Regions from separate parts of the Acrocarpospora sp. B8E8 genome, predicted to be linked through region 2. Evidence: riboswitches for the same ligand, from Rfam matches in the RefSeq annotation. Region 2 holds a riboswitch; the other holds the start of a gene.
The links. Region 2 has a riboswitch for cobalamin ahead of ABGB08_RS41520 (CbtB domain-containing protein). Riboswitches for the same ligand answer to the same signal wherever they lie in the genome.
Positions count from the first base shown of each region.

Region 1: it holds a riboswitch for cobalamin, as region 2 does, so the genes downstream of both, ABGB08_RS43105 (ribonucleoside-diphosphate reductase subunit alpha) here and ABGB08_RS41520 (CbtB domain-containing protein) in region 2, are expected to answer to the same signal.

Region 1 covers NZ_JBDPLV010000068.1:40,111-43,605, reverse strand. Annotated here, with positions in the region: gene ABGB08_RS43110 (tripartite tricarboxylate transporter substrate-binding protein) at 131-1,033, shown strand; cobalamin riboswitch at 1,077-1,267, shown strand; gene ABGB08_RS43105 (ribonucleoside-diphosphate reductase subunit alpha) at 1,395-3,495, shown strand, end outside.
Region 2 covers NZ_JBDPLV010000063.1:8,901-12,395, reverse strand. Annotated here, with positions in the region: gene ABGB08_RS41530 (histidine phosphatase family protein) at 82-705, opposite strand; gene ABGB08_RS41525 (CbtA family protein) at 708-1,427, opposite strand; gene ABGB08_RS41520 (CbtB domain-containing protein) at 1,427-1,621, opposite strand; cobalamin riboswitch at 1,653-1,791, opposite strand; gene dop (depupylase/deamidase Dop) at 1,801-3,318, opposite strand; gene ABGB08_RS41510 (acyltransferase) at 3,410-3,495, opposite strand, start outside.

The DNA of each region.
Region 1 (3,495 bases), on a different contig from region 2:
ATTGGTCGCCCTGTCAACCCCGCCCGATGTGACGTTATGTCCTGAGTTATACGCTTAGTGTCACTATGGGAGGAAGTGGTGGGATTTGCGGCGTCGCCGGTTTCTCGCGTGGGGAGCGGGAACGCTCGCTGTGGCCCTGGGTTGCGCGCCCGGGCCGGATCGGAGGTTCGCCCGGCCCGTCCTCCTGTTCGTCCCGGCGCCGGCGGGGGACCTGTTTCCCCGGGCTTTCGCGACCATGGCCGAAGCGCGCGGCCGGCTCCCCAAGATCATGATCGCCCCGTGCGACGGCGGCATCGTGACGATCGCCGAGTTCGCCCGGGCCCGGCGTTCCGACCGGCTGATGGTGGCCGGGCCCGCGCTGGTCGCGGCCGCGGCGGGCAACGACGCCGGCGCGCTCATCGCCAGTACCACGCCGCTGGCCAGGATGGCCGGGGAGTGGCTGCTGTTCGTCGCCGCGCCGCGCTCCCGGTTCCGCGACTTCGACGGCCTGGCCAGGACGCTGCTCCGCGATCCCGCCTCGGTCGAGATGGCCGGCCGCGGCCCCGGCAGCCCCGACCATGTCCTGTACGGTCTGACCGCCCGCGGCCTCGGCGCGGACGCCCGGCTGCTCAGATACGCCCCTTTCGCCGACACCCCCCAGGTGGCCGCGGCCCTCCTGGACGGCAGGTTCGCGGTCGGTATCGGCGGCTACCGCGACCTGGAGCCCCGCCTGCGGACCGGCGTGCTCCGGGCGCTCGCGGTGTCCGCCCCCGAACGGATTCCCGGCGTGGACGCGCCGACCTTGATGGAATCCGGCGCGCGTCTCACGTACGCGAACTGGCGGGGGCTGCTCGCGCCCGGCGCGCTCGCCGACGAGGACAGGACCCGGCTGCTGGACGCCTGCCACGACCTCGGCGACTCGGCGGCCTGGCGGCACCTCCTGCTGCGGAACCGGTGGGCGCCCATGTATCTGGCCGACGCCGATTTCCGGGCGTGGCTGGCCACCGAAGCGTACCGCGCCAGGGACGTACTGGCCGATCTTGGGGTGCTTTAGAACACAACTTGTTGGGGTTGCGGATCTGCACGGCACTAGATGTAGGATTCTCGACGTTGCTGGTTCACTCCTCAGAGGGGTGTGAAAAGGGAACCCGGTGTGATTCCGGGACTGCCCCGCAGCGGTGAGCGGGAACGACCGCCGTCACAGGCACTGGGCGCGCACGCGCCTGGGAAGCCACGGCCAGTAGGACGCCCGCGAGTCCGAAGACCTGCCAGCGGCCGACGCGCGGGCCGATGCCCGCGCCGGGTTGTGCCGGGCCTCGTGGGAGGGCCCGCCGACGAGCCGCGCGGTCCTTCGCGTGCTCCGACGCGTGCCGAAACCCCGGACCCGGGGGTGCCGGACTCGCGAGGGAGAGCAGATGACCGATCGATGGGCGATGATCGAGGCCGCGGCGGCCGGGGTGATCACCGATCCGGGGAACTCGAAACGGGCCGCCCGGCTGCTCGGCGAGCTGATCGCCGACGAGGCCGCCGCCGAAGGGGTGCGCACGTTCGCGGAGTCGATCGCCGCGACCCACCGGGCCGGGCTGATCCAGGACCGGCTGGCCGATTTCGTCGCCGCGCACGCGGACAAGCTGAACGAGCTGATCGGCGACGACAACCGGTTCGAGTATTTCGGCCTGCGCACCGTTTACGACCGCTACCTGCTCCGCCACCCCGGAACCCGCCGCGTGCTGGAACGCCCGCAGCACTTCCTCCTCCGGGTCGCCTGCGGCCTGGCCGGGACCGTCGCCGAAGCCGACGAGCTCTACCGCCTGATGGCCGACTTCGCCTACCTGCCCAGCTCGCCCACCCTGTTCAACTCCGGCGCGCGCCGCCCCCAGCTGTCCTCGTGTTTCCTGCTCGACTCGCCCCGGGACGAGCTGGAGGGCATCTACGAGCGATACGCCCAGATCGCCAGGCTGTCCAAGTACGCGGGCGGCATCGGCGTCTCCTGGAGCCGCGTCCGCTCCCGGGGCAGCCTGATCCAGGGCACCAACGGTCTGTCCAACGGCATCGTGCCCTGGCTGCGCACCCTCGACGCCTCCGTGGCCGCCGTCAACCAGGGCGGCAGGCGCAAGGGCGCGGCCTGCGTCTACCTGGAGACCTGGCACGCCGACATCGAGGAGTTCCTGGAACTGCGCGACAACACCGGCGAGGACGCCCGCCGGACGCACAACCTCAACCTGGCCAACTGGGTGCCGGACGAGTTCATGCGCCGCGTCGAAGCCGACGAACCCTGGTCCCTCTTCGACCCCAAAGAGGTTCCCCACCTCATCGACCTGTACAGCTCCGCCTTCGACACCGCCTACCGCGCCGCCGAAGCCGAGGGCCGCTTCGTCAAGCAGTTCCCGGCCCGCACCCTGTACGGCCGGATGATGCGCACCCTCGCCCAGACCGGCAACGGCTGGATGACCTTCAAGGACGCCGCCAACCGCACCTCCAACCAGACGGCGCTCCCCGAGAACGTGATCCACCTGTCCAACCTGTGCACCGAGATCCTGGAGGTCACCACCGACCGCGAGACCGCCGTCTGCAACCTCGGCTCCATCAATCTGGCCGCCCATCTCACGCCGGACGGCGTCGATCTGGTACGGCTGCGCGCGACCGTGCGCAGTGCCGTACGCGTCCTGGACCGCACGATCGACCTGGGCTTCTATCCGACGCCCGAAGCAGAGGTCGCCAACCTTCGCTGGCGGCCGATCGGGCTCGGCGTGATGGGCCTGGCCGACGTGTTCTTCGCGCTGCGGCTGCCGTTCGACTCGCCGGAGGCCCTGGCGCTCTCCACCCGGATCGCCGAGGAGATCGCGCTCGCCGCGTACGCGACCTCCGCCGACCTGGCCGAGGAACGCGGCCCGCACCCCGCCTACGCCGACACCCGCGCCGCGCGCGGCGTCCTGCACCCGGATCATTTCGACGTTCCCGGCAGCCCCGAGTGGGATCGCCTGCGGGCCAGGATCGCGCGAACCGGGTTGCGCAACTCGCTGCTCGTCGCCATCGCCCCGACCGCCACCATCGCGTCCATCGCCGGCTGCTACGAATGCGTCGAGCCCCAGGTCTCCAACGTCTTCAAACGCGAAACCCTCTCCGGCGAGTTCCTCCAGGTCAACCGCTACCTCGTACGCGATCTCCAGGCGCGCGGGCTGTGGACCCAGCGGATCAGGGACGCGATCAAACGCGCCGACGGCTCGGTTCACGACATTCCCGAAATTCCCGGCGACCTCAGACTGCTCTACCGGACGGCGTGGGAGCTCCCGCAGAAGGCGCTCATCGACCTGGCGGCGGGGCGGCAGCCGTACATCGACCAGGCGCAGTCGCTCAACCTGTTCATGGCCGCGCCGACGATCGGCAAGCTCTCCTCCATGTACGCCTACGCCTGGAAGAGCGGCCTGAAAACGACGTACTACCTGCGCTCCCGCCCGGCCACCCGCATCGCGCAGACCACCGTGGCCGCCGAAGCGGTGGCCTGTTCGCTGGAGA
Region 2 (3,495 bases):
AACGGATACGTCACCGCAGATACGCCCTTTTCTCAAGACCGAAACCTCAGAAGGCTGGTCAAATGAAGGAATCCACCACCGCTATCCCTCAAAACCAGCCTCCGAAATAGCCGAAAAACCAGGAAAAATTCCTTCGGACCCCCGTGAGGCCCCCATCAAAGGTCCCCATTGTGGTAAGCGAAGGTTCCAGCGCCCGTCGAATCCGCTCAATTCGACTCGGCCCAGCGGCGGAACGTCCACCCGCCAGTACGCGACATCCGGCAACCCCAGCGCCGACACCAGCACCGCCCGCACGACCGCCGGATGGGTGACCGCCAGCGACCGCCCGGCGGGGAGCGCACCGAGCCACTCCCCCATCCGGGCGATCAACCCGGCCACCGACTCGCCACCGTGCGGCGCCGCGCCGGGATCGCTCAGCCAGGCCCGTACGCCCTCGGGCTCCTCCGCCGCCACCTCGGCGAACGCCCTCCCCCGCCACCGCCCGAGATCGCAGTCACGCAACCCCGGATCGGCGACCGCCGCCACGCCCAGCCACCGCGCCGTGCCCAGGCAACGCTCCTCGGGCCCGGCCCGCCCCTCGCCCTTGACGACGTCCCCGGCTGGCGGGAGCTCCAGAACGTCGTCAGGGGACGGGAAGGCGGCGGCCCTGACGGCCGCCGTCCTGCCATGGGCGACCACGATCACCCGCGCCGCTCGCGCAGCCACGATCAGGCCGGTACGCCCTGCGGCGCCCCGGCCACCCGTTCACTCCGATGCCAGAGGTACGCGTACGAAACCCCCAGCACCCCCCACAACACGACCTGAGTCCCTAACGACGAAACCCGGAAGTCCCACAGCAAGTCCGCCGGAAACCCTTCGGGAACCTCCGACACGACCGGCAGGAACACCCACGCTGCCGTGACCGGGACAAGGAACCCCAACCCGGTCGCCAGCCACCGCACCGGTTCCCCGTTGACCTCGAAGATCCGGCGCGCGACCGCGGCGGCGGCCATCGCCAGCAACCCGATCGCGACCGCGACCAGGTAGAGCGACGTCCGCGATCCGATCGTCGCCGGATCCCCCACCGCAGGCGGATTAGCCGGATATTTCACGAACGGCACCAGGACAACGGCCACGAATCCGGCCGCCGCCAGGGTGATCGACAACACGCTCCCGGAGCGGGGCCCGATACGCCCCCGTACCAGGGCGAACGCGAGGCCGAACAGGCCGCCGACGGCGAGGCCGTACAAAGCGGTGGCGAGGAACAATCCCCCCAGCTGGCCGCTTCTGCTGACGAGGGGAACCTCGGCATGGGCGTGCGCGGCGGCCTCTTCGAGGGCGATCGCGCTGTCGATGTGCGGCTCGCCGGCGAAGTAGGCGAAAACGCCCGCGGCGAGTCCTGCGATGATTCCGGCGAGCAGGCCCCGGACGAACAGCGGGCGGATCATCAGTGGCACGGAACGCCGAGCAGATGACGGCCGTCGTGCATGAGCTCGTGCAGGTAGTCACCCGCCTGGGAGATCGCCCCCTGGTCGAAGGTGACCAGATAGGCCACCAGCAGGAGAACGGGCACGGCCAGCGCCCACCAGGCCAGGTTGCGAAGCGGAATGGGCTGAACATGCGGGGCTGAGAGCTGGCTCACGCCACGGTCCTCCTCCGGGATTACGCGTCCCTGTCGTCGGTCTGTGGCGGGTGGTGACCTGGCTCCCCTCATCGGGAGGGTTACAGTGGCGCGACCGCACCGGAGTTACACCGGATTTCCCTCACGCCGCCACAATTCACCGGGAACGTACCCCCGAACGGACAAACCCGTCAACCCGGCTATCCTTCGCCGGTGAGCGCGGCCACCAGGTCGGCGGCCGTCCTGCACCGGTCGAGCAGCTCGCCCACGTGGGCTTTCGTCCCGCGCAGCGGCTCCAGCGTGGGCACCCGCTGCAGCGACTCCCGCCCGGGAATGTCGAAGATCACAGAATCCCAGGACGCGGCGGCCACCGACTCGCTGTACTGCCGGAGGCAGCGCCCCCGGAAATAGGCCCGCGTATCGGTCGGCGGCGTCTCGATGGCGCGTTCGACGTCGTCCTCGGTCACCAGCCGCTGCATCCGCCCGCGAGCCACCAGCCGGTTGTACAGCCCTCGATCCGGGCGGATGTCCGCATACTGCAGGTCGACCAGCCCGAGCCGGGGATGCGACCAGGGCAGGTTGTCCCGCGTCCGGTACCCCTCCAGGAGTTCCAGCTTGGCCACCCAGTCGAGCTCGCGCGACAGCTGCATCGGATCCTCGGCCAGCCGGGTCAGCACCGACTCCCACCGGTTCAGCACGTCCTTGGTCATCTCATCCAGACCCGCGCCATACCGGTCCTCGACATACTTGCGGGCCTGCTCCAGATACTCCATCTGCAGCTGTACGGCCGTCATCTTGCGCCCGTTCCGCAGCGAGATCTCATACTTGCAGGTCGGATCATGCGAAACCGCCCGCAGCGCGGCGACCGGCGACTCCACGGAGAGATCGCTGGTGAGGAACCCGTCCTCGATCATCGCGAGCACCAGCGCGGTCGAGCCCAGCTTCAGGTAAGTGGAAATCTCCGACATGTTGGCGTCGCCGATGATCACGTGGAGGCGGCGGTACTTCTCCGGGTCCGCGTGCGGCTCGTCCCGGGTGTTGATGATCGGCCGCTTCAGCGTCGTCTCCAGGCCGACCTCGACCTCGAAGAAGTCGGCGCGCTGGCTGATCTGGAACCCGTCGCCGCGGGAATCCTGCCCGATCCCGACCTTCCCGGCGCCGCACACCACCTGCCGCGACACGAAGAACGGCGTCAGATGCCGGACGATGTCCGCGAACGGCGTGGCCCGCCGCATCAGGTAGTTCTCGTGGCAGCCGTAGGAGGCGCCCTTGCTGTCGGTGTTGTTCTTGTAGAGCTGGATGGGGGCGTTGCCCGGCATGCCCGACGCCCGGACGGCGGCGTCGTGCATCACCCGTTCGCCCGCCTTGTCCCAGATCACGGCCGCCCGGGGGTTGGTGCACTCGGGCGTGGAATACTCCGGATGGGCGTGATCCACATACAGCCGCGCGCCGTTGGTGAGGATCACGTTGGCCAGGCCCAGATCCTCGTCGGTCAGCTGGCTGGAGTCAGCCGCCTCCCTGGCCAGATCGAACCCGCGGGCGTCGCGTAGCGGGTTCTCCTCCTCGAAGTCCCACCGGGCCCGCCTGGCGCGCGCGGCCGACGCCGCGAGGTACGCGTTGACGACCTGCGAAGAGGTCACCATCGCGTTCGCCCCGGGCTGACCGGGCACGGCGATGCCGTACTCGGTCTCGATGCCCATCACCCGCCGTACCGTCATGCGCACCCCATGGCCGTCGTTCCGCCGTTTATATCCCGAGCCTAGCCCCTCTTCTATGCCCGGTTACCCGACAGTTACGGCAGAGAGCCGACTATTCGTTTCGTACGGGTCTCCGGCCACCGAGAATCCGGCGAAGCAAACGCTGGCCAGGACGGTCGATCAGCTTGTAAACGAGAT